2 linked regions of the Pararhizobium capsulatum DSM 1112 genome follow. The protein of the gene in region 1 interacts with the protein of each later gene in a pairwise test. Links are inferred from orthologs where the notes say so. Each region holds a gene or a part of one and is shown on either strand. Other genes may lie near its edges.

The links.
Region 2: the proteins of ybgC (region 1) and secA interact in binary tests that used the Escherichia coli proteins (3 or more experiments, as listed by UniProt). The link is inferred for Pararhizobium capsulatum DSM 1112 from one-to-one orthologs.

Annotation. Positions count from the first base shown.
Region 1 is NZ_JAUSVF010000001.1:4,014,587-4,029,169, forward strand. Bases 11,707-14,551 are described here. They hold ybgC (tol-pal system-associated acyl-CoA thioesterase), read right to left. Parts: upstream 13,429-14,551; coding sequence 12,985-13,428; downstream 11,707-12,984. Other genes in these bases: ligD (DNA ligase D), read left to right, coding at 11,707-12,981; QO002_RS19395 (hypothetical protein), read right to left, coding at 13,508-13,828; QO002_RS19400 (NUDIX hydrolase), read right to left, coding at 13,971-14,489; ruvB (Holliday junction branch migration DNA helicase RuvB), read right to left, coding at 14,491-14,551. Outside these bases: ATP-dependent zinc metalloprotease FtsH, read right to left, coding at 1-1,822; tRNA lysidine(34) synthetase TilS, read right to left, coding at 1,921-3,267; tol-pal system protein YbgF, read right to left, coding at 3,278-4,291; peptidoglycan-associated lipoprotein Pal, read right to left, coding at 4,472-4,996; Tol-Pal system beta propeller repeat protein TolB, read right to left, coding at 5,172-6,482; cell envelope integrity protein TolA, read right to left, coding at 6,509-7,582; protein TolR, read right to left, coding at 7,592-8,047; protein TolQ, read right to left, coding at 8,088-8,807; QO002_RS19375 (hypothetical protein), read left to right, coding at 9,118-9,390; non-homologous end joining protein Ku, read left to right, coding at 9,523-10,383; more of ligD, read left to right, coding at 10,396-11,706; more of ruvB, read right to left, coding at 14,552-14,583.
Region 2 is NZ_JAUSVF010000001.1:3,843,113-3,858,146, reverse strand. Bases 4,812-8,107 are described here. They hold secA (preprotein translocase subunit SecA), read right to left. Parts: upstream 7,724-8,107; coding sequence 5,012-7,723; downstream 4,812-5,011. Other genes in these bases: QO002_RS18515 (peptidylprolyl isomerase), read left to right, coding at 7,976-8,107. In the rest of the region: QO002_RS18540 (hypothetical protein), read left to right, coding at 91-309; QO002_RS18535 (AMP-binding protein), read left to right, coding at 400-2,037; QO002_RS18530 (GNAT family N-acetyltransferase), read right to left, coding at 2,041-3,324; QO002_RS18525 (lipopolysaccharide biosynthesis protein), read right to left, coding at 3,326-4,714; more of QO002_RS18515, read left to right, coding at 8,108-8,836; bifunctional glutamate N-acetyltransferase/amino-acid acetyltransferase ArgJ, read left to right, coding at 9,176-10,417; QO002_RS18505 (GNAT family N-acetyltransferase), read left to right, coding at 10,429-11,202; 8-oxo-dGTP diphosphatase MutT, read left to right, coding at 11,204-11,617; QO002_RS18495 (DUF986 family protein), read left to right, coding at 11,808-12,128; QO002_RS18490 (Flp family type IVb pilin), read left to right, coding at 12,227-12,403; QO002_RS18485 (methyltransferase domain-containing protein), read right to left, coding at 12,421-13,317; QO002_RS18480 (ComF family protein), read left to right, coding at 13,405-14,184; grxC (glutaredoxin 3), read left to right, coding at 14,230-14,487; QO002_RS18470 (carbon-nitrogen hydrolase family protein), read left to right, coding at 14,499-15,034. UniProt on the Escherichia coli protein: Required for protein export, interacts with the SecYEG preprotein conducting channel.

The sequences.
Region 1 (14,583 bases):
GATCGCGCGCCGGCTTCTCGCCACGGATCAAGGCCTTGATCTCTTCCCCCGTCAGCGTTTCATATTCGAGCAGCCCCTCGGCGATCGCGACAAACTCGCTGTTCATCTCGGTGATGATGCGGGTCGCTTCAACGTAGGCTTCGTCGATCAGGCGGCGTACTTCGCTGTCGATTTTCTGCGCCGTCGATTCCGAGACGTTCTTCGACTGAGAGACCGAATGGCCGAGAAACACCTCCTGCTGGTTTTCACCATAGGCAACATGGCCCAGAACGTCGGAGAAGCCCCACTGCGTGACCATCGCACGCGCTAGCTTGGTCGCCTGTTCGATATCGGACGATGCGCCGGATGTGATGTTTTCCTTACCAAACGTAATCTCTTCCGCAACACGGCCGCCCATCATGATCACGAGGCGCGATACCATCCACTTGTAGCTCATGGAATAGCGGTCGCCTTCCGGCAACTGCATGACCATGCCGAGCGCACGCCCGCGCGGGATGATCGTTGCCTTGTGCAGCGGATCGGCAACCGGCACCTTGAGCGCGGTGATGGCATGGCCAGCTTCGTGGTAGGCGGTCAGCTTCTTTTCGGCTTCGGTCATGGCGGAGGAGCGGCGTTCCGCACCCATCATGATCTTGTCCTTGGCGTCTTCGAATTCGAGCATGGTGACGACGCGCTTGTTGCGACGTGCCGCCATCAGGGCCGCTTCGTTGACGAGGTTCATCAGATCGGCACCGGAGAAACCGGGCGTACCGCGTGCCAGAACCTTCAGGTCGACATTCGGGGCCAGCGGCACGTTGCGAATATGAACCTTGAGAATACGCTCGCGGCCGTTGATATCCGGGTTCGGAACGACAACCTGACGGTCGAAACGGCCTGGACGCAAAAGCGCCGGGTCGAGAACGTCGGGCCGGTTGGTCGCGGCGATCAGGATGATGCCTTCATTGGCTTCGAAACCATCCATCTCGACCAGCAACTGGTTCAGCGTCTGTTCGCGCTCGTCGTTGCCGCCGCCGAGACCGGCGCCGCGATGACGACCTACGGCGTCGATTTCGTCGATGAAGATGATGCAGGGCGCATTCTTCTTGGCCTGCTCGAACATGTCGCGGACGCGGCTTGCACCAACACCGACGAACATTTCAACGAAGTCGGAACCCGAGATCGTGAAAAACGGCACATTGGCTTCGCCGGCAACCGAGCGGGCAAGCAGGGTCTTGCCTGTGCCGGGAGGGCCAACAAGCAATACGCCGCGCGGGATACGGCCGCCGAGGCGCTGGAACTTCTGCGGATCGCGCAGGAATTCGACGATTTCTTCCAGGTCCTGCTTGGCTTCGTCTACGCCGGCGACGTCATCAAACGTGACGCGGCCATGCGCTTCGGTGAGCAACTTCGCCTTGGACTTGCCGAAACCCATCGCACCACGCGAACCACCCTGCATCTGGCGCATGAAGAACAGCCAGACACCAAGGATCAGCAGCATCGGCAACAGCGTGCCGATATAGCTAAGGAAACCGGAGGATCCATCTGATTCCGGGCGCACGGTAACGGTCACGTTCTTGGATTCAAGGCGCTCGGTCAGCGTCGTATCGATCGCCGGCGCATAGGTCTGGAAGGTCGCGCCACTTTCGGCATAGGAACCGATCACCTTGTTGCCGGTGATCACAACTTCCTTGACGCGGCTGCTGTCAACTTCCTTCAGGAATTGCGAAAAGGGAATCTCACGCGACCCGGTCCGTTCGGCTGGTTGCTGAAACATGCTGAACAGCGCGATCAGCAACAAGGCAATGATTGCCCAGAGGGCAAAATTTCGAAAATTAGGGTTCATCGAACTCCCCGGAACCTGTCGTCGCAACCACAAATGATTTGAGGTCACATTCTGCTGATAACATAGGGTTGAGGGAGCGCCTTGCCAAGGCAAACCGCTCAATCACCCTTCATTTCCGTCAATACATCGTGAACCGGAGGTGCCAAATACCGATTACGGCCGAAAAGCGCGGCAAGACGATTGGCAAGTGTCAGGTCGAAACGCGGCAAAAAGGTGTCGTAGAGGGCGATATGGCGCTCAAGTTCGACGTTTGTCGGCCCCTTGCCCGAGATTTGCGAAATCGATGGCATTGCGGCTGGCGCGGCGCGGCGGGCAATTGCCGGGGGCACCCCTGCGGCGATCAGTCTCGCCTCGACGGCACCCAGCTCCGGCTTGGCGAGCGGTGTGAGCCGGATCCTCGATCGCTCCTTGTTCCGAACAAGAAAACGACCATCCCAGATACGGGTTTCTCCAGGAGCAATCTCCGAGACGGCCAGCCCCCTGTTTTCACGGTAGAGATAAAGGGCATCCCGCCTGCGGTCAAAGACTGCGCGGGAAGTCGTGATTCGACCGGGCATCCCGTTCGCCAGAAACGCGGCAACACGGTCAACCGCATCATGGCCCGGCACATGCGCAACGCCGCCGATGACTGCAGCGAGCAGCGGAATGGCATCACGCACGTCCGGCTGCTCAATGTGGCTGACCAAGGTTGGCTCGATCCGGGCGACAAGCCCCCCGGCGACAGAAACTCCAGCAAACAACTGCGCCATGCGATCAGCGCGCGCCATGCGCCGTTGGCCCGAAGGGCCGGATGATGGGGCGGCTGGCACCTGTCTATCATCCTCCTGGGAAAGCAGGTTGCGCATCCTCACCCGTTCGAATGCCGGATTGGCATTGCTGGGATCGTCGAACCAGCCCTCTCCCCGTTCCCGCAGATACTTGCGGATGGCCTCACGGCGAAGAGAGAGAAAGGGCCGCATGATCCAGACCTGCCGGTCATAGAGTACCGCATCCGCCATGCCCGACAGCCCCACCGTCCGCTCCGTTGAGCGAGCCTTGCGCATGGCGATGGTTTCAGCCTGATCATCCGCGGTATGGGCCGTGACGATGCATATGGCGTCGAGATCGACAGCAGCTTCACAAAGCATGGCATATCGCGCCTCGCGCGCGGCGGCCTGTAGGCCGGCCGACGGTTTTTCACCTGTCCAGCTTCGGATCGTGTGGGCAACGCCGAGCCCGGCGCAGAAGTCAGCAACATCCCGCGCCTCCGCGTCCGAGCCTTGCCGCAGACCATGATCAACCGTACAGGCAGCCAGCGTGAACCCGCTTGTTTTGTCGAGCGCAGCCCTCAGCGCGAGCAGCAATCCTTTCGAATCACTGCCGCCGGAAATGGCGACGAGGATGAGGCCGGGAGAGGAGAAACGGTCAAGAAGGCGGCGGGCCGCAGCAAGGACAGGATCGGTCACGATCCACGCCTCAGCAGGCGAGACGGCTCTGCTCGCTTTTCACCTTGGCATTCACAGCGGGAGATGCCTTCGGATAACGTTTGCTGACCTCCCTGAGAGTAGCGCAGGCCGTATCCTTGTTGTCGAGCGCAGCAAGCGACATACCAAGCTTCAACAGCATTTCCGGTGCCTTGGGCGATGTGCCAAAGGCCTGATGTGCGTTCAGGAATGTCTTGGCGGCGTCATTGAACTTACCCTGCGAATATTGGGCCTCCCCCATCCAGAAGCTCGCATCAGCAGCCTTTTCGCCGCTCGGGAAAGCATCGAGATAGTCGCGGAATTCACCTTCCGCCACGCTGTAGTCACCCGACAGCACATGGCCGTATGCAGACTGGTAGAGGTCGCCTGGATTATCCAGCGCGGCCGTCTGCTGTTGGGTGTCGGGCGTCGTGTTCAGGCCCTGATCGACGCCGGGAGGTGTCGTATCGAGGTTTGCCTGGCCGTTGTCCAGCGGCTGGGCATCCTGGTTGGCGGCAATCGGATTGCCGTTTTCGTCGAAGATGATCTGGCCGAGCGTCGCTGGCGGCGTGCCGGTGGACGCAGAATCCGATCCCAAACCTGCGTTGGGATCGGCAATTGTAGGCTGGCCGTCCGTCACCTGCGGGGCAACGGAAGCTTGATCATTCGTGCGCGGGGTTTCCAGCGCGCCGCTCTTCTTGGTGGAAGCACCCGACTTGCCGCCTTCCAGATCCTGGAAACGGAACTCGTTGTCTTCCTGGAACTTGCGAATCTGTTCCTGCATCTGCAGAAGCTGGAAGCTCATTTCCTCGATACGCCCGTTGAGCTGGCGGATCTGTTCCTCGAGCTGGCCGATCCGCCCGACTTCGCTGGACTGGACGTTGATGACCGGCTGCTTGGCTGCGGGTGCGGTCTCACCATGCAGCGCACGATTGATCAGTGCGGAAAGCGGCATGGCAGTTGCTGTCTGGCCAAAGCCCGCAAGCGCAGAAAGGCCGATCATTCCCGCCACGACAAAATGTTTCATGTCATGAGTCCTGTTTTGAGGTTCGCCGACGCGCATAGACTGGCATGAAAATCAGCCCCCGCACGATGTCCGCACAGTTTTCCAATTGTCGTCAAAAAGCAACGGAGTTCGGTAAAAGTGTGACGAAAAAGAAAGGCGGCTTTGAGGGCCGCCTTTCTCGCATTCTGATGGTTGCGGCAATTACATGCCGGCGCCACCAAGCACCGTGACGGCGCGGCGGTTCTGCGACCAGCAGGAAATGTCGTCGCAGACGGCGACCGGCTTTTCCTTGCCGTAGGAGATCGTCTTGATGCGCGAAGCCGGGATACCACGCGAAGCGAGGTAGTCGCGGGTCGAAGCCGCACGGCGAGCGCCGAGCGCAAGGTTGTATTCGCGGGTGCCGCGTTCGTCTGCATGGCCTTCGACGGTGATGGCGTAGTTCGGATATTTCTGCAGCCACTGGGCCTGACGATCGAGCGTCGATTGTGCATCGGCACGGATCGAGGTCGAATCGGTATCGAAGAAGATGCGGTCGCCGACGTTGACGGTGAAATCCTGCTGCGAGCCCGGGGTCGCGGCGTTGAGGCCGAGTTCACCGGCGCTGTTCGGCAGGTTCTTCTTCGAGGCGCAGCCGGCAATGGCAAGCGTCATGAACAGGGCAACCATGACCGGATTGCGAGCGATGGAATTCATGCGGCCTGCGGCCGGGGCGTGAATGCGGCTCATGGGCCGGTCTCCTTGGATGTCTAATTTCAGGGTTGCCAGACTGTAACCGGAAGCGGTTAATTGACTTGCAACAATTATGGTTAACAGATCGTCAAAAGGTTGATGGAGCGTTGCTAATCAAGACTTTGCGGCAGGAAAGCGGCAGGCCGCCACATTTCCCGCCCCACTTTCGCAACTACTCCAGAAGCGGCGACCAGGCTGGATCGGATGCGAAACCCTGGGTCGGAACCTGCTGCTCGTTGTAACCTGTCAGGTCGATCGAATAGAGCTGCGGGCCACCGGCACCGGCGTTCTGGCGGAAGAACATCAGCACGCGGCCGTTCGGCGCCCAGGTCGGGCCTTCGTTGTGGAAACCCGTCGTCAGGATACGCTCGCCCGAACCGTCGGTCTTCATCACGCCGATCGAGAACTTGCCGCCCGACTGCTTGGTGAAGGCGATGAGGTCACCACGCGGAGACCAGACGGGCGTCGAATAGGAACCGTCACCGAAGGAGATGCGGGTCTGGCCGGAGCCGTCTGCGCCCATGACGTAGAGCTGCTGACGACCGCCACGATCGCTTTCGAAGACGATGCGGCTGCCGTCCGGCGCATAGGACGGCGACGTATCGATGGCTGCGGTGTTGGTCAGGCGGGTCGTGGTGCGCGAACGCAGGTCCATCGTATAGATGTTGGCGTTGCCATCCTGCTGCAGGCTCATGATCACCCGCTGGCCATCCGGCGAGAAACGCGGAGAAAAGGTCATGCCTGGGAAGTTACCGACGACTTCGCGCTGTCCGGTCTCGAGTTGAAGCAGATAAACCCGCGGCTCGTTGCCCTCGAACGACATGTAGGTGATTTCCTGCTTGTTCGGCGAGAAACGCGGCGTCAGCACGATATCGTTGGAATTGGTGACCGCACGCGCATTGGCGCCGTCCTGGTCCATGATCGCGAGCTGGCGTTTGCGGGCCGTCTTCGGGCCGCTTTCAGCGACATAGACGATGCGTGTGTCGAAATAGCCCTTTTCACCGGTGATCTGCTCATAGATCGCATCGGCAATGATATGGGCAACACGGCGCCAGTTTTCCGGCTGGGTGAAGAACTGCTGACCGGTCATCTGCTGGCCGGCAAAGGTATCCCACAGGCGGAACTCGGCCTTCAGGCGACCATCACCTTCCTGGGTAACGCGACCGGTGACGAGTGCCTGCGCATTAATGATCTTCCAGTCTTCGAAGCGCGGAGCGGCATCCGGATTGGAAATCTTCTCGATGAAGGCGTTGCGATCAATCGGCGCAAAAAGTCCGGAACGCTTCAGGTCGGCTGCGACGACATCGGAAATCTTCTTGCCAAGATCACCCTGCAGAAAATCGCTGATGGCGATCGGCATGGGCTCGACATTGCCCTTGTTGATGTTGAGCTCGACGAGCGCGTGGGCCGGTGCGCTCATCAGCGCGACCATTCCCGTCAGCGCGACGAGGAATCGAAAGAAGTTGCGTCTCAGCATGATCAAGAAGCCTTTCAGCCATTCGTTCTGTGTCATTGGATCGACATGGAGCTCGGGTCGAAATTGACGACCATCTCTCTCCATGAGTCGTATTTATCTGCTGGCAGGCCCTCGAAAGGCAGCGACTTCAGGATGGCGCGGCGCACGCTGCCGGCCATTGTCCGCTGGGCCGTTGCCGAGCCGCCATTGGTCTCGACCTCGGGATCGCCGATAATGTTTCCCTGCGGATCCAGCTCAAACTTCACTGTCAGGATCATGCCATCAAGACCTTCGATGCCAGCAAAGGCGCTCCAGTTTTTCTGGATCTGCCCGCGCAACGCATCCATCTCGTTCTGCGACAGCGTGTTGCCGGTTGTCTTGGATGCTCCAAAAGCCTTCTGTGTCTTGCCGCTCTTGGCGCCACCGTTGGCTGGATCGGTCTTGTTGAGAAGGGCGGCAACCTCATCCGCATTGAAATCGGAATCGTTGGCGGAAGAGGCCTTTTTCTTTTCCTTCTGGTTTTCTTCCTTCTTGCGGTCAGGCGTCTTTGCCGTCTGGGCCGGCTTCTCCACCTTGGGCTTCGCCATGGGCGTCGGCACCTTGTCCGGAAGCGCTTCAGCATCCGGATTTTCCGCCGGCTTCTCTTCCGCCGGCTGCTCTTCTGGCTTCGCGTCCGGCTTTACTTCTTCCTTCGGCTCGGGAAGAGCCGCAACTTCGGTCGCAGGCTCGGAGGCCGGCTTTTCTTCGGTCACCTCTTTGCTGTCTTCCTTCACCGGGTCAGGCGTCGGCGGCGTTTTTTCCGCCTTTTCCGGCGCTGCCGCAGCTTCGACATTGTTCGGCTTGGCGTCCGGCTTTGGCGGCGTCTTCAGGTCGATCTTGTTCTCGCCGACATTCTCAGCGTTTTCGACGGTATCGGGGCGTTTAGTCGGCATGACGGACGGGATTTCCGCTTTGGGCGCTTCCTTGTCGCCCTGCTGCAGCTTCGTCAGCTCTTCAATCGGGACCATATCGACCGGCATCGCCTCGACATCCGCAACCTGGAAATCAGGCGGACTGCCCAGCGAGACCAGGGCCCAAATGAGCACAAGGGCGTGCAGCACAGCGGATGTGACGAGACTTGTCTTCATCGCAGCGCTCTACTGGTCCTTCTTGGGTTGGGTCACGAGGCCGATGTTCTTGAAGCCAGCCTCCTGGATGCGCGACATGACGTCAGCGATCACGCCATAGGGCGACGTGGCGTCGCCACGCACAAAAATCCGCTCGCTGTAACCTGTCGTCGCAATCGCTTCGAGCTTGGCAGCAACTTCCTCGACCGGGATCGGGGTTTCCTGCAGGAAGATCTGGCCGTCGCTCTTCACGGAGATGGTGATCGGCTGCGTTTCGGAATTCAGCGCTTTTGCCTGCGTCTCGGGAAGATCGATCGGCACGCCGACCGTCATCATCGGTGCTGCGACCATGAAGATGATGAGCAGAACAAGCATGACGTCGACAAACGGCGTCACATTGATTTCACTCATGATGGCCTTGTTGCGCCCGCCGCGACGACGGCGACCGCCGCCAGAACCGTTGGAACCGCCTACTGCCATACCCATGGGTTTTCTCCGTCCTTTAAGCCCGCTTTAACGCGCGGCCTTACTGCGCGGCTTGGCGCGGCTGCAGCTTCTCATCGATCTGGCGCGAAAGGATGGCCGAGAACTCGTCGGCAAAACCTTCCATGCGGCCGGTGATCTTGCCGGCATCGGCAGAAAACTTGTTATAGGCGATAACCGCCGGGATAGCTGCCAGAAGGCCGATAGCAGTTGCCAGAAGCGCCTCGGCGATACCCGGTGCGACAACCGCGAGGTTGGTCGACTTCGAGCCGGCGATCGCCTGGAACGAGGTCATGATACCAACGACCGTACCGAACAGACCGACGAAGGGGCCGGCGGAGCCGATGGTTGCAAGCGATCCCAGACGGGCCGACAGCGTCTCGGATTCCCGCGCCAGCGTCACGTCCATGGCGCGGTCGATACGCATCTGCAGGCCGATCGGCGAGCGGGCGCCGCGCTCGAAACTCTTCTTCCATTCGCGCATGGCCGAGACGAAGATCGCGCCCATGCCCGAGGTCTGGCGATCCGAGAGGGTGCGATAAAGCTCCTCAAGCGACTGCCCGGACCAGAATACCTGTTCAAAGGCATCGGCCTGACGGCGGGCCTTGGCGAAGCTCAAGGTCTTGTCGACCACGATCGCCCAGGTCCAGACGGAGGCGCCAATCAGCCCCAGCATCACCAGCTTCACAACGAAGCCTGCCTGCATGAAGAGCGACCAGAGCGATACGTCGGTCGTTGCGGCTGCCAGTCCTACCTGTTCCATTCGTAAATCCCCGAATCCAAACACCCGGCGGGAGCACCGATTTGCTCACGGCCAGGTAGCTCAAACGTCCTTGCTAAAGATTGACCCGGCATAAGCCTCTGGATCTGCCCCTGAGCTGATCTTCAAGCCCTGTCTTTCTGCCTTTTTGCGGTCAATCTTGGTCAAAGGATGACGTGCACTGCACAAAACCCTAATACAACGCATTAAGACATCATTATGGTTAAGAGACCGTTACTTCCCGGAAAGATAAGGCGGAAACATCAAAGGCTGGCGCCGGGGAACCTTCACAGGTCCCCAGCGTTATTTGGCCATGACAATCATACCGCCGAAGAACAAATCCAAGACCACCACGGAACGAGCTTTCGACCGTCGCGACCGGCTGATTCTGGCGCTTTATGCCCAGCTCAAGGCCGAGAGACAGACGCGCGAAGCGCTCGAATGGTCTATCGCCAACGGCGTGCTCTCACGCGAAATTCTGGAGGCCATGGCGGCCGATCCCGTTCCCGCCGTTACCAGCGATGATGCGGCTGCACTCGAAAGGCTGCTCGCGCGCGATGGACGCACCAAAGGAATACGCCACTAGAGGATGTCTGGTTCGGATTGAACCAGACATCCTCTAGCTTCTTTTGTTTTCGTTTGTCTTTTCGGGGAGACCGGTTTCCACTTTTCCCTGACAAACTCTAGACCGGAGACCTCGCACCAGAAGGAAAAGCAGATGGTATCGCATGCTTTATGGAAAGGCCAGTTGCGGCTTTCGCTGGTTTCCATTCCCGTCGAAGTCTATAGCGCCACCCGCCCCGGCGCCCGCTTCTCCTTCCGCCAGATACACGAGCCTTCCGGAAAGCCCGTGCACTATGACAAGGTCGTGGAAGGCGTTGGTCCCGTTGACATGGATGAGATTGTCAAAGGCTATGAGTATGAGAGTGGCAAATATGTGCTGCTTGAGCCGGAGGAGATCGATGCGGTCAAGCTCGAGACGAAGAAGGCACTGGAAATGGTCCAGTTCGTCGACTCCGCGGAAATCTCGCCGATCTACTACGACAAACCCTATTATGTGGTTCCGACCGACGACCTTGCTGAAGATGCCTACCGCGTCGTGCGCGATGCCCTGCGCAAATCCGGAAAGGTCGGGCTTGGCCAGCTGACACTTCGTGGCCGCGAATATATCGCCGCGATCCGCCCCTGTGGCGATGGCCTGCTTCTGGAAACGCTTCACTACGCCGATGAACTGAAGAAGGCCGATCCGATGTTTTCCGGCCTTTCCGGCAAGACATCGGACAAGGAACTGCTGGAGGTCGCAACGGCTCTCATCGACCGGAAATCCGGGAAATTCGATGCGGCCAGCTTCAAGGACAACTATTCGGCCGCCCTCAAGGAACTCGTGAAGAAGAAGCTCAAAGGCAAGAAGATCATCGACGTCAATGACGACGAGGAAAAATCGGAAAGCCGCAGCGACAATGTTATCGACCTGATGTCGGCCCTGAAGAAGAGCCTCGAAGGAGGAGAGGAAAAGAAGGCCCCCGCAAAAAAGCCGGCAGCCAAACCGACCGCTCCGCGCAAGAAGAAATCGGCGTGACGGGAGACGACGATGGCACAGGACCAGCTTCAGGAATACAATCGCAAGCGTGATTTCTCAAAAACGGCCGAACCCAAGGGGTCCGCAAAGCGAGCCAAGGCAGGCAATCGCTTCCTCGTGCAGAAGCACGACGCCACGCGGCTGCACTATGATTTCCGCCTCGAATGGAACGGCGTATTGAAAAGCTGGGCCGTGACCCGCGGTCCGAGCCTCAACCCCGACGACAAACGCCTCGCAGTGCGCACAGAAGACCATCCTCTCGCCTATGGTGATTTCGAGGGCACGATCCCCGCCAAACAATATGGCGGCGGTACCGTGATGCTCTGGGACACCGGCTCTTGGGAACCGGACAACGATCCGGACGAAGGGCTTCGCGAAGGCAAGCTGAAATTCCACATCCATGGCGAGCGCATGCATGGCGGCTGGACCTTGGTACGGATGAAGCCGCGCAACGGTGAAAAGCGGGAAAACTGGCTGCTGATCAAGGAGCGGGACGAAGACGCCAATGAAGATGGCGAAAGCCTGATCGAGGACAACTTCACCAGCGTCAAGACCGGTCGCCTGATGGACGAGATCGCCGCCGGCAAGGGTGCCTCCAAGGATGCGGCCCGCGTCTGGAACTCCAATCAGGCCGTTGCGAAGAATGTGGAGGCGCAGCCGCAGGAGCCAACGCCGCAAAAACATGCCGGAAAACGCCCTGTCTTTGTCGAGCCACAGCTTGCGACGCTTGTCACACGTGCGCCGGAAGGTGGCACGTGGCTGAGCGAGGTCAAGTTTGACGGCTACCGGCTGCTGGTCGCCATTGGCGGTGGGGAGGTCACCTGCTTCACCCGGACCGGCCTCGACTGGACCGAGAAATTTCCCGATATCGCCAAGGGCTTTGCCGCGCTCCAGTGCAAAAGTGCGCTCATCGATGGCGAGGCTGTCGCGGTCTCCGGTGAAGGTTCGAAGTTCTCGGCGTTGCAAAGGGCGCTGAAGATCGGTGGCGAGACGCGGTTCTATGCCTTCGATCTGCTTTCACTGGATGGCAAGGATTTGCGAAAGAAACCATTGATCGAACGCAAGGAGACATTGAAGACTTTGCTTTCCACGCTCGGCCCGGAGCGGCGGGTACAGTATAGCGAGCATGTCCAAGGAAACAGCAACAAGGTTTTCCAGGCGATGTGCAAGGCCGGCCAGGAAGGCATCATCGCAAAGCGGGCGAATGATCCTTATAAATCAGGGCGCGTCGGCAGCTGGGTAAAAGTCAAATGCACTCGGCGCCAGGAATTCGTCATCGGCGGCTATTCCCGCTCGGACAAACGCGGCCGGGCCTTCGCCTCGCTTCTGGTCGGCAGCTATGAGGGCGATAAGCTTGTCTATCGCGGTCGTGTCGGAACGGGTTTCGACGAGACCACGATGGAGGATCTCGCCGGGCGATTTACGAAGCTGAAGCAAGAGAAATCGGCGTTCGAGAGCGTCCCGAAGGACATTGCGCGCGGTGCCGTCTGGGTCAAACCGCAGCTTGTCGCCGAAATTGATTTCGCCGAGTTTACCGATGACGGCCATATTCGCCACGGAGCTTTCGAGGGTCTGCGCGAAGACAAGGAGGCCAAGGCTGTGACTTTGGAAAGCACGACATCAACGGATAAGGCGGCCATGCCCGAAGATACCACGAAACCGGCCCCCAAAGCCGCAAGCGGGAGTAAAGCAACGAGCAAGGAGAAAGAGGGCAATGTCCTCGGCATCCGCATCAGCAGCGGCAATCGCACACTGTTCTCCGATCCCGAGATCACCAAGCTGGATCTCGCCCGCTACTACGGTGTTGTCGCCGAGCGGATGCTGCCATTTATCGCAGAACATCCGGCCTCGATCTTGCGCTGCCCGCAGGGTCCGGATCATCAATGCTTCTACCAGAAGCACGCAAGCGACGGCTTTCCCGATGAAATCCTGCAGATACCGATCGAGGAAGCCGATGGCGACATCGCCAACTATCTCTATGTGAAGGATGGCAAAGGGCTGGTCTCCGCGGTGCAGATGGGGACGATCGAATTCCATATCTGGGGATCGCGCATCGACCGATTGGACATGGCCGATCGCCTAGTCTTCGATTTCGACCCTGACCCCAGCGTCACCTTTGAAACGGTGAAGGCCGCCTCTCTCCTGCTGCGCGACCGGCTGGAAAAACTTGGCTTGAAATCGCTCGCCATGGTCAGCGGCGGCAAGGGCGTGCACGTGATCGTGCCGCTTTCGCGCCGTGCATCATGGGAAGATGCCAAAGCCTTCGCCAAGACGCTGTCTTCGAAGATCGCTGATGAAGACCCCGAGCACTACATCGCGACCATGTCCAAGGCCAAGCGCAAGGGCCGTATCTTCATCGACTGGCTGCGCAACGAACGCGGCGCGACGGCGATTTCGCCCTACTCCGTCAGAGCCCGCGCAGGGGGCCCGGTGGCGACGCCCGTTAGCTGGGACGAGCTTGAAACGCTTGATGCCGCCAACAGCTTCCACATTCCAGACATTCTGGAGCGACTGGAAACGGCCGATCCATGGCAGGAGGCGAGCGGCTGGAAGCAGGGGCTGACCAGGACGATGCTGGAAAAGGTCGGCGTGGAATAACCGTCAGGTGTTGCCGAGGAATTTCTTGGCCAGCGTTTCAGGCAATCGGCGTGGCCGACCGCCGGCATTGATGACGGCGATGATCACCTTGGCAGCGATCAGCAACGTGCCTTCCCGACGTATTTCCTGGAGCAAAACCATCTTGGCGCCGCCAGCCTTCTCTGTTGCTGTCGTTATGGTGAGCACGTCATCCATGCGTGCCGGCGCCTTGAAGTCGATCTCCATGCGATGAACGACGAAGACCAATCCTTCGCTTTCGCCTTCGATGGCAAGCGTCGCCTGCTCGACGCCGAGGAGACGCAGATAATCCGTGCGGGCACGCTCCATGAAATGCAGATAACGGGCATGATAGACGACACCGGAAAAATCCGTGTCTTCGTAATAGACCCGTTGGATCAGCCGGTGTCCGGTTTCAGTCAACTCGCCGGAAAGCGCAATCAATGTCATCGCATGCCCCAGGATTTTATTCTGAGGGGACGACTAGCACTGGCTGCCGGGTTCCGGAAGTGGAAAGGCGCTGAAGGCCTCAGGAATGCAGGTCCGCCTTCTGCTTGCTCGCCCAGTCACGCCCGGCATCGCCGCCCCAGAGCAGCCAGGCGATGTAACCGGGCGACGGGTTACTGTCATTGCCGAAATCGGCGCTTTCCTTGTCGATGTTGTGGCGGGAAAAGAAGCTCGCCATCCGCTTGATCGTATCGTCCGACAGCGAGCGTCGGTTTTTCAGGTCTCGTGCGCGGGCCACTCCGATCTGCGTGCCGCCACGATGAAACCTGCGCCTCAGCGCAAGCCCTTTCTCCGCCGCCTTGGCCACTGCCACGGGCGGGACATGTCCGCCGATATCGCTCATGACCCTTTCCCCACTTCAGAAGCGCTTTTTTCCTTCGGCGCGTCCCCGGCCCATTGCCAGGTGGTGACGGAACCTTTCCTGATCGCTGACATGTCCATTCTCCTTGTCATCAGGAAGAATGCGCACCCGCCGTGGAGGTTCCTTATCGATCGAGGTTACCGTCATCCCAGATGATATGCCGGGGCGTGAGAGGCAGATCCTCGATCTGCTCGGCGATGAAATAGGGTGGGATATCCAGCTCGGTCAGCGCCTGTCGCGTGGCCTTTGCCCATTTGAACTCGAGATCGTTCTTCCCGTCCTTCAGCCGATGGATGATTTCCGTCGGGTGGAAGGGCAGGCTGTCGGGCAGTTCCATGAGGTAGTAGAAGCCGATCTCGTGGAAATCGCGCTTCTCATAGTGAAAGAAGTTCTCGACCATCCAGAGCATGCGCCCGACTTTTACGGTGACGCCGAGTTCTTCCATCATCTCGCGCTCGATCGTCTGGGCAGACGTCTCTCCGATCTCCGCGCGACCGCCCGGAAAGGTCCAGAAATCCTCGTGCGTTGCCCGGTGGACGAGCACGTAGCCGTCGCGGAACCCAAGGCCGGCAATGCGAAAATTAAAGCGTGCGGGCTTGGCGTCGATGCGGATCATCTTCCGCTTTTTCTTGCCCTTCGACATCTCAGTCGTCTTCCTGGAACAGACGGAACTGGGTGGCCTCAAGATCCTTCGGCACGGTCAGCCCCAGATGCTTCCAGGCATTGGCCGTCAGCAC
Region 2 (15,034 bases), 180 kb from region 1 along the record:
CTGTTTTGCAAGACGTTTGCAAAGCTGTGCCGTCCTGCGTCACGCTTGCCCCTGTTGAATTGTTCTTCTCATGACAAGAAGGGGTCCATCATGTCACAGGTTCATGCAGCAGCTTTTGATGACGTGGAAGTGCTTTCGGGCGCATTGTTTTCCTGGTGCGCCGAACGCAGCATCCGCTTGCGCAGCCACGAGGGTGTACGCGCCGCCGGCGCGATGATCGATCTTTTCCTTTCCGGATACCAGACGCAGGATGCGCTTCTCGGGGCGCTCAGCGAGCGCGATTGCGGAGATGTCGCGTTTCTTTCCTGACACCCTGCAGGGTGGCCGGGTGGCCGGAAACGTTGAATTCCAGCTTCGGTCCGTGTTAGCTGCAGTGCAGCACAACATTTCCGGAGCACCATGCTTCCCGTCCGCACGTCCTACACCGATCTCAGGCGCGATTTTGAATGGCGTATCCCCGAGACATTCAATATCGGGGTCGCCGTCAGCGATGACTGGGCAAAGCGTGATCCCGATCGCGTCTGCCTGCAGCATTTCGATGCCGGCGGCGCGCATCTTTCGCTGACCTATGCCGACTATGCCAAGCGATCGTCGTCGTTTGCGCGGGGCCTGTCCGGGCTTGGTGTAAAGCCGCCCGATCGGGTCGCCATTCTCCTGCCGCAGGGGTTCGAGGCGGCCATCGCCCATGCCGGCATCTACAAGCTGGGGGCGATTGCCCTGCCGCTGGCGCTGCTCTTCGGTGTCGAGGCGCTGGAATATCGGCTTCGCGATGCCGGCGCCACCGCCATCGTCACCAATAGCTTCGGTCTGGAAAAGATTGCGGCCATCCGCACGCGCCTGCCATCATTGCGCCATGTCATCGCCGTCGATGGCGCGGGGGATTTTTCATTCTCTGCGCTTGCCGAGGGTGACGGCGACGGTTTCGCTGCGGCCGATACCGGCCCTGACGATCCGGCAATGATGATCTACACCTCCGGCACGACCGGGCCGCCCAAGGGCGCGCTGCACGGGCACCGCGTGCTGCTCGGGCATCTTCCGGGCTTCCAGTTTCACCACGCCGACCTGCCGCAGCCTGGAGACCGCATGTGGACGCCGGCAGACTGGGCCTGGGCTGGCGGGTTGCTCAACGCGCTTCTGCCGTCGTTATTTCTGGGCGTGCCGGTCGTGTCCTCGCGCGGGCAGAAATTCGATCCGCACATGGCGTTTCGTATTCTGTCAGAGATGAAGGTGCGCAATGCCTTCATTCCGCCGACTGCGCTGCGCCTGATGCTGGCGGTCACTGAGCCCAAGACGATCTACGACTTCGATCTTCGCACTGTCGGCTCCGCTGGCGAAGCGCTTGGGCGGGAAACGGGGGAAGCCTCATCCAGGGCGCTGGGCGTTCCCGTCAATGAGTTCTACGGCCAGACGGAATGCAACATTGTCCTGTCTTCGGCAGCCCATATGGGCGTGCTGAAAGCCGGATCGATGGGCAAGCCCGCACCGGGGCATGAGGTCGCGATCATCGATGCGGCCGGCGAGGTCCTGCCGGCCGGCGTGATCGGGCAGGTTGCGGTGCGCCGGCCCGATCCCGTGATGTTTCTCGGCTACTGGCAGAACGATGCGGCAACGGAAGCGAAATTCGTCGGCGACTGGATGAAGACCGGTGACCAGGGCATGATGGACGGCGAGGGATACGTCACCTTCTTCGGACGCGACGATGACGTCATTACCTCGTCCGGCTACCGTATCGGTCCCAGCGAAATCGAGGATTGCCTTGCCGGGCATCCGGCGGTTCGCATGGCGGCTGCAATCGGCAAGCCCGATCCCGTCCGGACCGAGATCGTCAAGGCCTATATCGTTCTGGATGAAGGATACGAGGGCTCACCCGCACTCCTGGATGAAATCCGAAACTGGGTGAAGACGCGGCTCTCCATGCACGAATATCCGCGCGAGATCGAATTTGTCGACCATCTGCCGATGACGACATCCGGCAAGATCATCCGCCGCGAGCTGCGCGAGAAGGCGGCAGCCGAGACGGCGATGGGTTTTCCTTGATCGCTATCGCTGCGTCCGTGGCGAGAGATGACGGATCTTGTCGCGCAGCAGTTTCGCCATGTTGCGGGTGTTGCGATAGAGGTGCAGCTGGGCTGCCACCTGCCGGACGTCACGGTCGCGGTTCTGCTGCAGGCCGATGATCAGCGTCCCCATCTCTTCACGTTCTTCCCACATGCGCCCGATCATCGGATGGTCAGGAACCGCACAACTGTCGGAGCGAATGATGTTGGCGTCGTCGAGGTGCCATTCCGTTAGCTGCGCGAGCAGCAGCTTGCCGGGCGAGAAACGGGCGAAATTTTCGTCATAGGCGGTCTTCCAGGTGTAGGCATCGCCGGCCATCATCAGAACGATCATGGATGCAATGGCCATTCCGTCGATATCGAGCGTGTGGATACGCACGCTGTCGGATTCGGCGAGGTTGTTGACCGCCTCGCGCGCAAAGGCCGCGTGGTAACGGTCGGTTACCAGCGCCGTGCGCGCCTTGCCCTTCCAGCCGCTGGCCTCAAGCGCCAGGAATTCTTCCAGGCGCAGGCGAATGTCCTCGGGCTGACGGGCAACGTTGTAGGTCAGCGTGCCTTGCGTCTCCAGCTTCTTCCACTGTCGGCGCAGTTCCTTGAGGTGAACACCGCTTACGGATTGGCGCAGATAGGTGTCCCCGTCCAGCAGGCTTTCGAGCATCGGCCGGCTGAAATTGTCAGTTACGGTCAGCGGCAGGTTGCGACCGATCGCGACGGCGCGAACGAGCTGCGCGAACTTGCCCTTCAATCGCAGGTCGGGGAGCACGAGGATCGGCGGCAGGCCGGCCGTCGGCAGCGCCAGCCCCTCCAGCAGGTTATCGATGGTCTCGGCCGCTTCCTCCGCGTCGAGCAAGGGCACGCCAAGCGGACCGAACGGGTTGGACCAGGCACGGATGATCGGGCTGCCGATGGAAAAGCCCGGCTTGTCGATCGAATAGGGCATCAGGAAACGCAGCCGGCTGCGGCGTGCATCATTGTCGCGGATCAGCGCCAGACGGACGACGCGGTCTTCCAGGCGCGGCATCGCGGGCGCGAGAAAGCGGCCGGTGAAGAACACGTTCGGTTCCATGGCGCGGTTCGACAGGAAGTCCAGCTCCTGCTGCAGCTCGTAGCCGGCCTTTGCCGGATAGAGGCAGAGTTCACGGCCCGGCCGGCCGATGGCAAGCGACCGGTCGGCTGCCGGGCGATCCAGCGGTGGAGGGGCAAGCCCGCCCAGATAGCGCGCCGTGGAGCCGTTGATGTCGTTGGGAAGTTGAGGGCTTCTGATCATGTTATGCGACCTCCGCACGAATATTGCTGGCGTGTGGGTCGGCGAAAGCAAAGAGGCTAAAGCCGAAGGTGCGGCGTACCGCCAGATGAAGGAGAACAGCCTCTGCGACCATGGCGCCTGCGGTGGCGCAGGCAGCACCGATCAGGCCGAAGAGCGGGATGAGGGTCATGTTGAGAGCGAGGTTCGAGAGCAGAGCCAGCGCATAGAGCACCATGCAGAGCTTCTGCTGTCCGGCCATGGTGAGAAAGGCCTCGGCAGGACCGACCATGGCCTTGGCCATGGCTCCACCGTAGAGGATTGCCATCAGCGGCCAGCCGGCGACGAAAACGGGGCCAAACAGCGATAGCAAAAATGTCCCGAAGAGCAGCACCAGGCCGCCGACGACAAGCGATGGCCAGAACGTCCACTTGGCGCTCTCGATGGCTATATGGGCAAGCTCAAGGCGATCCGGGTTTGCCATGGCGGCCGAAAAGCGGGGGCCGGCTGCGGCCTTCACCGAGAAACTCACGAAATGCACGAGCGCCATGGTCTTGGCCGCCGCGAAATAGATCGCCACGCTTTCAGGGTCGAGATAGAGGCCGACGATGACGACGTCGGAATTGGTCAGCATGAAGCTGAAACCTTCGATCAGGAAGATCGGCAGGGCGACCCGGATCCAGGTGCCGAATTCGATCTTGCGCGGCCCCGGCACATACCGGCGTTTCAGCCGCCAGCTCAGGACGAAGAACTGCGTGACGCTGGTAAGGTACGTTGCCGCCATGGCGGTCATCATGCCTGCGCGCGCCGTCGGCTCTGCCCCCTCGATCACGGCCAGAACCATGAAGGCGAGCATGAGAAGCGGGCGGATGAGATAGGTGGGGCTCAGCGCCGAGATCGCCCAGCTATGGGCACGCGACGTGCCGTCCATCACGTCGTTGAGCGCGATCATCGGCAGGGTGAAGATGCCGAGATAGAGCGGTATCAGATAGTAGCTCTCGATGAGATCGCCGAAGAACCAGAGGCCGGTTATTCCAATGAGTGCCAATATACTGGCCGAGAGCAGAGCAAAGACACGCACCGTCGTGGTCAGTCCACGGATTTCGGGCAGTGCGTCACGTGCGTGATATTGCGGCAGGAAGCGGATGATCGCCGTGTGAAAGCCGAGGCAGGAGAGGTTGCCGAACAGGATAACCAGCACCCAGACAAAGACATAGATGCCATACTCGAACTCGCCCATCAGGCGGGCAAGGATGATCTGGGAAACAAAGGCGATGGCGGCGCTAACGATGCGGATGGCGAAGGCCACCAGCGCCATGCGCTGCGCCAGATGCTTGGGGTCGGTTTCAGTGAGAATCGCATAGAGCGTTGCGCCGATGGCCGCGAGCCGATCCCTGGCCGCCGGCGGTAAAATTCGCCCAGCCGTCTGACATGCCGCCGTGAACACAAGCCGTACCCGCATAGAACGCAAAACAGAGTTAGAGTTCTGCCAGATCAGCGTTAACAAAGCGTGTGACGATCGCCTCTCGCCTTCCGATGCCACAAACGGGAAATGCCGCCCGAAAACTCTCATCCGTCATGGTCGGGCCTGACCCGGCCATCTGCTGGTCCTTCGCTGTGACGAGAGGCTGGAAGATCCTCGGCACGAGGCCGAGGATGACGCAGAAAGTGAGGCGAGGTTCGTCCTTGCCTCTTCCTTCAGAGCCCCTGATCAGGCTTCGAAGGCACCGTGGCAATGCTTGTATTTCTTGCCGGATCCGCAGGGGCAGGCCTCGTTGCGCGAGACGCGGCCCCAGGTCAGCGGGTTCTTCGGATCGCGGTTTTCGGGAGCAACGACCGGCATGGCGTCAGCCTCGTTGAAATCATCCTCACCTGTCACCGGATCGATGTGATGGCCTTCCATCATCGGCGGCACCGGGCTCGGCGCTTCTGCCGCCTCGCGCACGAGTTCCACCCGCATCATCTGCGCCGTTACGCCCTGGCGCAGGTTGGTCAGCAGGGCCTGGAACAGCTCGAAGGCTTCGGCCTTGTATTCCTGCAGCGGATCGCGCTGGGCATAGCCGCGGAAGCCGACGACCGAGCGCAGGTGGTCGAGGTTGACGATGTGCTCGCGCCAGAGGTGATCCAGCGTCTGCAGGAGAACGGAACGCTCGACATAGCGCATGATCTCCGGGCCGAAGCGCTCGGCACGATCGGTCGCTGCTGCATCGGCGGCCGCGGTGATGCGCTCGCGAATGTCGGCATCGTCGATGCCTTCCTCGCCTGCCCATTCCACGACCGGAAGGTCGAGGTTGAGCGAAGCCTGCACGTCGGTCTTCAGGCCTTCCGTATCCCATTGTTCGGCATAGGCCTTCTGCGGAATGCGGCGGGTGACGATGTCCTCGATGACCTCATGACGCATGTCATCGACGGTCTCGTCGAGGTCGGTCGCGTCCATCATCTCGATGCGCTGCTCGAAGATCACCTTGCGCTGGTCGTTCAGCACGTCGTCATATTTCAGGAGGTTCTTGCGGGTGTCGAAGTTGCGCGCTTCGACCTTCTTCTGGGCGCGTTCCAGCGCCTTGTTGATCCAGGGATGGACGATGGCTTCGCCTTCCTTGAGGCCGAGCTTCTGCAGCATCGAATCCATGCGGTCGGAACCGAAGATGCGCATCAGGTCGTCCTGCAGCGACAGGAAGAACTTGGAGCGGCCGGGGTCGCCCTGACGGCCGGAACGGCCGCGCAGCTGGTTGTCGATGCGGCGGCTTTCGTGGCGTTCGGTGGCGAGAACGTAAAGGCCGCCGGCAGCCAGCGCCTTTTCCTTCAGCCTCTGGACTTCGGCACGGATGGCCGTTTCCTGGGCATCACGCTCCGGACCGGGCTCGACTTCGCCAAGCTCGGCTTCGATGCGCATGTCGAGATTGCCGCCGAGCTGGATGTCGGTACCGCGACCGGCCATGTTGGTGGCGATGGTCACGGCGCCGGGCACGCCGGCCTGGCTGACGATGTAGGCTTCCTGCTCGTGGTAGCGGGCGTTCAGGACCTGGAACTTGGCAAAGCCGGTCTTCTTGAGCATCTCGGCCAGGAGTTCGGACTTTTCGATGGATGTCGTGCCGACCAGAACCGGCTGGCCACGATCATGCGCATCCTTGATCTCGGCGAGGATCGCCTTGTACTTCTCTTCGGCCGTCCGGTAGACCTCGTCGTCCTCGTCGATACGCACGATCGGCAGGTTGGTCGGCACTTCGATGACTTCGAGGCCATAGATGTTGCCGAATTCTTCCGCTTCCGTGGAAGCCGTACCGGTCATGCCGCCCAGCTTCTTGTACATGCGGAAGTAGTTCTGGAACGTGATCGAGGCCAGCGTCTGGTTTTCCGGCTGGATCGAGACCTTTTCCTTGGCTTCGAGCGCCTGGTGCTGGCCTTCCGAATAGCGGCGGCCCGGCATCATGCGGCCGGTGAATTCGTCGATGATGACGATCTCGTCGCCACGGACGATGTAGTCCTTGTCGCGCTGGAAGAGCTTGTGTGCCTTCAGCGCATTGTTGACGTGGTGGACGATCGCAACGTTTTCGACGTCGTAGAGGGTTTCACCCTTCAGCAGACCGGCGTCGCGCAGCAGGTTTTCCAGCTTCTCGGTGCCGTCTTCGGAGAAGTTGGCCGAGCGCTGCTTTTCGTCGATCTCATAGTCCTCGTCCGAAAGCAGCGGGATGAAGCTGTCGATGCGGTTATAGAGATCGGAGCGGTCGTCGAGCGGGCCGGAGATGATCAGCGGCGTACGTGCTTCGTCGACCAGGATCGAGTCCACTTCATCGACGATGGCGAAGAAGTGGCCGCGCTGAACCATCTGGCCGCGCTCATACTTCATGTTGTCGCGCAGATAGTCGAAGCCGAGCTCGTTGTTGGTGGCGTAGGTGATGTCACGGGCATAGGCGTCGCGGCGCTGGTCGTCGGTCAGGCCATGGACGATGACGCCGGTGGTCAGGCCGAGGAAGCTGTAGATGCGGTTCATCGTCGCGCTATCGCGGGTGGCGAGATAGTCGTTGACGGTCACGACATGCACGCCCTTTGACGCAAGAGCGTTGAGGTACACCGGCAGGGTTGCCACGAGCGTCTTGCCTTCGCCGGTCTTCATTTCCGCGATGGCGCGCTCGTGAAGGATCATGCCGCCGATCAGCTGCACGTCGAAGGGGCGCAGGCCGAGAACGCGGCGGGCCGCCTCGCGGGCAACGGCGAAGGCCGGCACCAGAAGATCGTCCAGCGTCTTGCCTTCGGCGATCTGTGCGCGGAATTCCACCGTCTTTGCTGCCAGCGCTTCATCGGAAAGCGCTTTCATCTCGGGTTCGAGGGCATTGATGGCATCGACCCGTGTCTTGTAGCCCTTGACGCGGCGCTCGTTGGACGAGCCGAAAATTTTGCGGGCGAGATCGCCGAAGCTGACCATCTGAATGGTCCTTTCCTGTTACTGGCCGGCAAGCCGGCATTCATGGCCGCGTTCGAAAAACCGCGAAATGGTGCGAAACGCCCGGAAGTGTTCTGGACGCGAGGTTGCGTGACAGATAAGAGGGGGGTCGAATTATGTCAACGGGACTTGACGTGCGCAAAGGCTACAGAACCGCCACATTCTGGTGATGTGGAGCCTGTATGCCGACCCGCCGATCGCGGTTTCGGAAGACCAGTCTCGAAAGGTTTGAGGATGTCGAAATACAAATTGCTTGCTGCCGTCGCTCTCGTTGCATTGATGGCCGGCAAGGCTCCCGTCTCGGCGCAGGACGCGGCCGATCCGGTTATCGCCAAGGTTGGTGACGCCGAAATCGTCAAGTCCGAGCTGGATTTGGCCGTGACCGGCCTTGATCCGCAGCTTGCCCAGCTGCCGGATGACCAGAAGCGTGCTGCCGCTCTTTCCGGCCTGATCGACGTCAAGCTGCTCGCCAAGGATGCCGACAAGGAAGGCCTCCAGAACGATGAAGCCTTCAAGAAGCGCATCGCCTATCTGACCGACCGCGAACTGCACAATGCTTTCTTCAAGAAGCATGTTGTCGATGCCGTTACCGCCGAAGAGGTGAAGGCCCGTTACGACGTGGAAATCGCCAAGGTCACCCCGCCAGAAGAAGTGAAGGCCCGCCACATCCTCGTAAAAACCGAAGATGAAGCCAAGGCGATCATCAAGGAACTGGACGGCGGCAAGGACTTTGCGGAACTTGCCAAGGAAAAGTCGACCGACCCGAACAAGGCTGATGGCGGCGATCTCGGTTACTTCACCAAGGAGCGCATGGTTCCGGAATTCTCCGAAGCCGCCTTCAAGCTCGAAAAGGGCAAGTACACCGAAACTCCGGTCAAGTCGCAGTTCGGCTATCACGTCATTCTTCTTGAAGACAAGCGCACCCAGGCTCCGCCGACGCTTGAGCAGGTCGAGCCGCAGGTCAAGCAGCTCGTCATGCGCGACAAGTACGTCGCCCTTCTCGAAGCGGCCAAGAAGGAATCGACTGTCGATATCACCGACCCGGCACTGAAGAAGGCCTATGACGACGCCAACAAGGCTGAGCAGGCCAACTAAGGCGAAGCGTTGAAGAGGAACGGCTTGCTCCCTCTTCTCCCCAGCGGGGAGAAGAGGGCCCGCAGGGTCGGATGAGGCGGCGGCTCGCTCTGACCAAGCGGATAGACCCCCTGATCGACTCGCAAGCTCGGCACTTCTCCCCGCTGGGGAGAAGTGGGAGCCCGCGGCGGTGACCGTAAATATTGCTCATACCAACAGGCGTGACCATTCGTCTTTGAACGGTCATGCGCTTCTGGTGTAAGACGATTCTGAATTCGACAAGTCCCGGAGGCATCTCGCTTTTCGGATTTCGTTTGTGGGCCCGCAGGCCGGGCTGTGACGTTTAAACAGGGTTTGATCATGTCCGGTTCCGTTTCCCCTCTCGCCCCGAAATCCTTTGCCGACATGCCTGCGGTGCGCGGCGTTCGCATGGCGACGGCCGAAGCGGGCATCAAATACAAGAACCGGACCGACGTTCTCCTGATGGTGTTCGACGAGCCGGCCGCGGTTGCGGGCGTCTTTACCCGCTCGCGCTGCCCGTCTGCCCCCGTCGATCTCTGCCGCCAGCATCTTTCCGGCGGTGCGGCCCGTGCCGTCGTGGTCAATTCCGGCAATGCGAATGCCTTCACCGGCAAGAAGGGCAAGGCCGCTACGGAACTGACGGCAAAGTCTGCCGCCGAAGCGGTCGGTTGCGAACCGACCGAGGTTTTCCTCGCTTCCACCGGCGTGATCGGCGAGCCGCTCGATGCCACGAAATTCGCTGGCGTGCTGGGTGAAATGACCGAGCGGGCGAAGGGTGATTTCTGGTTGGACGCGGCCAAGGCGATCATGACCACGGATACCTACCCGAAGGTCGCGACACGCTCTGCAAAAATCGGTGCCGTGACCGTCACCATCAATGGCATTGCCAAGGGGGCGGGTATGATCGCGCCGGATATGGCGACCATGCTTTCCTTCGTTGTCACCGATGCCGCCATTTCGCCTGCCGCACTGCAAATTCTTTTGAGCGAAGGCACTGGCCCCAGCTTCAATTCTGTCACTGTCGATAGTGATACCTCGACCTCCGATACCCTGATGCTGTTTGCGACTGGCGCTGCTGCCAAGGACGGGCAGGCGCCCGTTTCGGATGCGGCCAGCCCGGCGCTTTCCGATTTCCGCGCAGCCCTCAACGATCTGCTGAAGGATCTGGCGCTGCAGGTCGTGCGCGACGGCGAAGGCGCCCGCAAGATGGTGGCCGTGACCGTCGAAGGTGCCGAGAGCGATGCTGCCGCCAAGCGCATCGGTCTTTCGATCGCCAACTCGCCGCTGGTCAAGACGGCGGTTGCCGGCGAAGACGCCAACTGGGGCCGCGTCGTCATGGCTGTCGGCAAGTCCGGCGAGATGGCAGACCGCGACCGGCTGGCGATCTGGTTCGGTGATGTGCGTGTTGCCGTCGATGGCGAGCGTGACCCGTCCTATTCCGAAGATGCGGCTTCCGCCGTCATGAAGGAAGAGGACATTACGATCCGCGTCGAGATCGGCCTGGGAGCCGGCACGGCGACGGTCTACACCTGTGATCTGACAAAGGAATATGTCGAGATCAACGGGGACTACCGGAGCTGATGGATCAATTGATGCGTGATATGACGGCGAGCCCCGAAATGCCGCTGGTGCGGCGTCTGGAGGCGGTTGGCTTCCGTGCATGGCCGGCAGCTGAGGTTGCCTATGATGGCAGTTGGCTGATCCGCTTGACCGAGTGCCACGATTCGCGCCGGCTGAATTCCGTTAATCCGCTCGATCCGTCCGACAGCCGCGATATTGCCGCCCGTCTGGAAAAGGCCTCTCGCCGTTTTGCCGATTACGGCAGGCAGCTTACGGTTCGACAGACCCCTCTGACGCCTCCGGCACTGATTGCCCATATGAATGAGGCCGGCTGGCAGAGTTTCGCCGGCAGCATCGTCATGATCGCCGACATTCCACCGAATGAGAGCACCGACAGCATCGAGCATCTGCCGACGCGCGATATCGGCCGTTTCGTGGATGCCCGCGTGCAGATTTGCCCGGGGGAACACAGCGCCAAGGCGGCTCTCACGGAGATCATCGGCGCCATCAAGCCGGAAATCGGTCTCTTCGTTTTCGAGGATACGAAAATTGGCCCGAGTGCCATTTCGCTTGCCGTTCATGACAATGACCTTGCGGGCCTGTTGCAGGTGGCGGTTGCTCCCGAAAAGCGTGGGCAGGGCATCGCCACCGCGATCGTGCAGTCCTCGCTGCGATGGGCGCGGCTTCGGGGCGCTCGCCAGGCGTGGCTTGCCGTGGAAACGGGCAATCAGGCGGCCCGCGGCCTCTATGCGAAATTCGGGTTCCGGGAAGTCTACCGCTACGTCTATCGTCGCCCTGGAGAATGACATGAGTTCAGCCGGTCAGAAAATACTGCTTGTTGCCGCCTGCGCTCTTGTCGATGCCGATGGCCGCATTCTTCTTGCGCAACGCCCTGAGGGTAAATCGCTTGCAGGCCTCTGGGAATTTCCGGGCGGCAAGGTGGAAGCAGGCGAAACGCCGGAAGAAACCCTGATCCGCGAACTGGATGAGGAACTTGGCATCGTCACCAAGGTCGCCTGCCTTGCTCCGCTGACCTTCGCGAGCCACAGCTACGACGATTTTCATCTTCTGATGCCGCTTTATGTCTGCCGCAGATATGAGGGCGTTGCCCATGGTCGGGAAGGTCAGGCGGTCAAGTGGGTTCGCCCGCAAGCCCTGCGCGACTATCCGATGCCGCCTGCCGATGAGCCGCTGATCCCTTATCTGATGGATCTGCTCTGAAATCGGGGAAAAATACGTTTCGTTAATCGAACGTTTATCACCACACGGCAAAATCCAGCCTGAGTAAATGTCGATGGCTATTGTGGCGCGATGATTCCCGCCGACGCCATCGTTGAGTGTCGGTGCGAACATGGCGCCGCAATGCCGCACCGGCTGTCGCGGAACGCACGTACATCAAAAGAGGCAGGCAATGGCAGACGACGAATTCTGGAGAACCGTGCAAGACAAGGAACTGGCGACCTCCCAGTACCGCCGCACCGGCGTGCTCAATCTGTCGCTGCTGTTCGGCACGGCCGTCATCGCGTTGACGCTGATCCTGACACCGATGCTGTCGTCGAAGACGACCGGCAAGGTGCTCGCCAACGCACCGATCGACTATGACAATATTTCCACCGGCTCCATTCCATCGAACGGCGGCGGCAAGCGTTACACCGTACGCCGCAGCGTGCTTCAGGAAATGCCCGGCGCGGTCTGCATTATCGATGCCAATGGCGCCAAAAGCGGCTGCTGAGACCGGTTTGCACGACGTTGCTGCGTCTGAGACTTGCACATAAGTGAGAAAGCTGGGGCGCTGTTGACCCTCGCATGAACCGAGAGGCCCCAGGACCCATGCAGACATTCAGCCGTTTCATGCAGGACAAGACCGGTGCAACGGCGATCGAGTATGGTCTTATCGCTGCGCTTATATCCGTTGCGCTGATTGCCGGCTTCGGGTCGTTTTCCGATTCGCTGGTCGATGTCTTCAAGAAGATTGCAACTGCCATGGCGGATGCCCCCAACAGCTGACATGGTTTCTGCCGATCCTACTCTTTCGGCTCGTCCCTGAGATTCCCTTCGCGAACGCCCAGTGCATCCGCAAGCCGCGTGCGCGCCGATCCCGGCGCCAGGGGCTTCTGCTGGCTTTCATGCGGCGCCCAGCCTGAAATATAGATGATCGAGAAGGTCGCGCGGATGCGGCCGTCGGGGTCTGCAAAGCGTTCGGCATACAAATCGGCCGCGCGCAGGAAAAAGGACCTGGTCAGCGGATTGCGGCTGCGGGCGGCGAGCGGGTTGGTCATCCCCATTGCCCTCAGATCCTTGAGCAGCGCGAAGAGCGAGCTGTAGCGAACCGTGTAGGTTTCCGTGTCGGCGACCGGCAGGGCGAAACCGGCACGCTGCAGCAGCCCACCCATGTCGCGCACGTCAGCAAACGGGATGACGCGCGGGCTCACACCGCCGGTCATCTCGGTTTCCGTTTCCAGCAACACCTCGCGCAACTCCTGCAGCGTTCCGCTGCCCGGGATTGCCGCGAGAAACAGCCCGTCCGGCTTCAGCGCCCGCCGTATCTGGATGAAGACGCCGGGCGTGTCGTTCGTCAGGTGAAGCGAGAGCGGCGAAACCACGAGATTGGCTGTCTCCGAGCCCAGCGGCACGGTCTCGAGCGGCGCAGCCTTGAATTCATGCCCGTCCCTGGAAAAGGCTTCATCTGTTTCGACACGAATGAGCGTGCCGACCTTTTTTGTCGCGAGGATTTCGGCGGCGGTGATGCCGGTGTAGCCATGAAGTTCCACGCCGACGTCGAAGTGGCGCTCGACGACGTTCAGCCGCTCGGCCAGTTCGCGCGCGGCGATCTCCAGGAGGAAGCCGGCCTTGTCGTCGGCAGCCTTGAGGGCGCGCTTGCGCCTGATGGCGATGAGGTCCTGATCGAAGACGATATCCACGGGCGTCTGGCTCCAGATTGAGGGTCGCAAAAAGACCCGCGCGATCGTAATGTCAACCGCATGGACGGGGACGAAGGGGAAATTTCGATGTCGTTGCGCAGCCGGGCGATCGGCTGGGCGGGCGGTTGGGCGGTTGGTTTCCGGCGGCTTGCCGGTGCCGCGGTCGATTTCGTCTATCCGCCGGTCTGCACCGGCTGCGGCGTAATCGTCTCCCGCCATGGCGGTGTCTGCGGCGCCCGCTGGCCCAGGCTGCGGCTGATCGAGCGGCCCTATTGCGAAGTGCTCGGACTGCCGTTTTCCCACGATCTCGGCAAGGGCATCCTGTCGGCCGATGCGATTGCCGATCCTCCGGTGTTCGACCGGCTGCGCTCGGTTGCCATTCATGATGGCATTGCCCGCTCTTTGGTTCATGACCTCAAATACCGCGACCGAACCGATCTCGCCTTGATGATGGCCGGGTGGATGATCCGCGCCAGTGATGGCGCCGTCGCCGATTGCGAGGCGATCGTGCCGGTGCCGCTGCATGCCTTTAGGCTCTGGAGCCGGCGATACAACCAGTCCGCAGAGCTTGCGCGCGCCATCGCCCGGATGTCGGGCAAGCCCCATCTGCCGACCGCCCTGCTGCGCACCCGTCGCACCCGGCAACAGGTGGGGCTCGGTGTTGCGGCGCGGCGAGACAATGTGCAAGGGGCCTTTTCCGTTCCCGAGGCAGCGCGCGACCAGCTGTTCGGCCGCCATATCGTTCTTGTCGACAATGTCTATACGACCGGGGCGACGGTGAGTGCCGCGACACGCGCCCTGAAGCGGGCAGGGGCCGCCGAAGTCACGGTTTTGACCTTTGCAAGAGCCATTAGCGGTCTTATATGACTGATGACCGCCGGCATTGGGCCGGCATGCAAACAGGTTCTGATCATGGCTTCCGTCGTTATCTACACGCGTCAGTTCTGCGGCTACTGCTCGGCTGCAAAGAAGCTTCTCGAGACCAAGGGCGTCAAGTTCCTGGAACATGACGCGACCTATGCACCTGATATCCGCCAGCAGATGATCGAGCGCTCCAACGGCGGCACGACCTTCCCGCAGATTTTCATCAACAACGCCCATGTCGGCGGCTGCGACGATCTGCATGCGCTGGAGCGTGCCGGCAAGCTCGACGCGATGCTGGCGGCATAAGGACAGGGATCATGGTGTTCAAGGTTGCCGCCATCCAGATGTGCTCCGGTGTTGATGCCGCCGCCAATGCCGAGGCGATGGATCGGCTGGTGCGCGAGGCGGCCGGCCATGGGGCCACCTATATCCAGACGCCGGAGATGACCGGCGCCATGCAGCGCGATCGTGTGGCGCTCCGGGCGATGCTGAAGGGCGAGCATGACGACCTGATCGTGCGGCGCGCCTCTGCGCTTGCCGCCACGCTCGGCATTCACCTGCATGTCGGCTCGACAGCGATCGGGCTCGGCGAAGGCAAGATCGCCAATCGCGGCTTTCTCTTTGGACCTGATGGCTCCAAGATCTGCCACTACGACAAGATCCACATGTTCGACGTCGATCTCGACAATGGCGAAAGCTTTCGCGAGAGCTCGGCCTATTCGGCGGGCGACACCGCTGTCATGGCTGATCTGCCCTTCGGCAAGCTCGGCTTTGCCATCTGCTACGACGTGCGCTTCCCCGATCTCTTCCGCCGCCAGGCGATGGCGGGTGCCGAGCTCATGTCGGTGCCGGC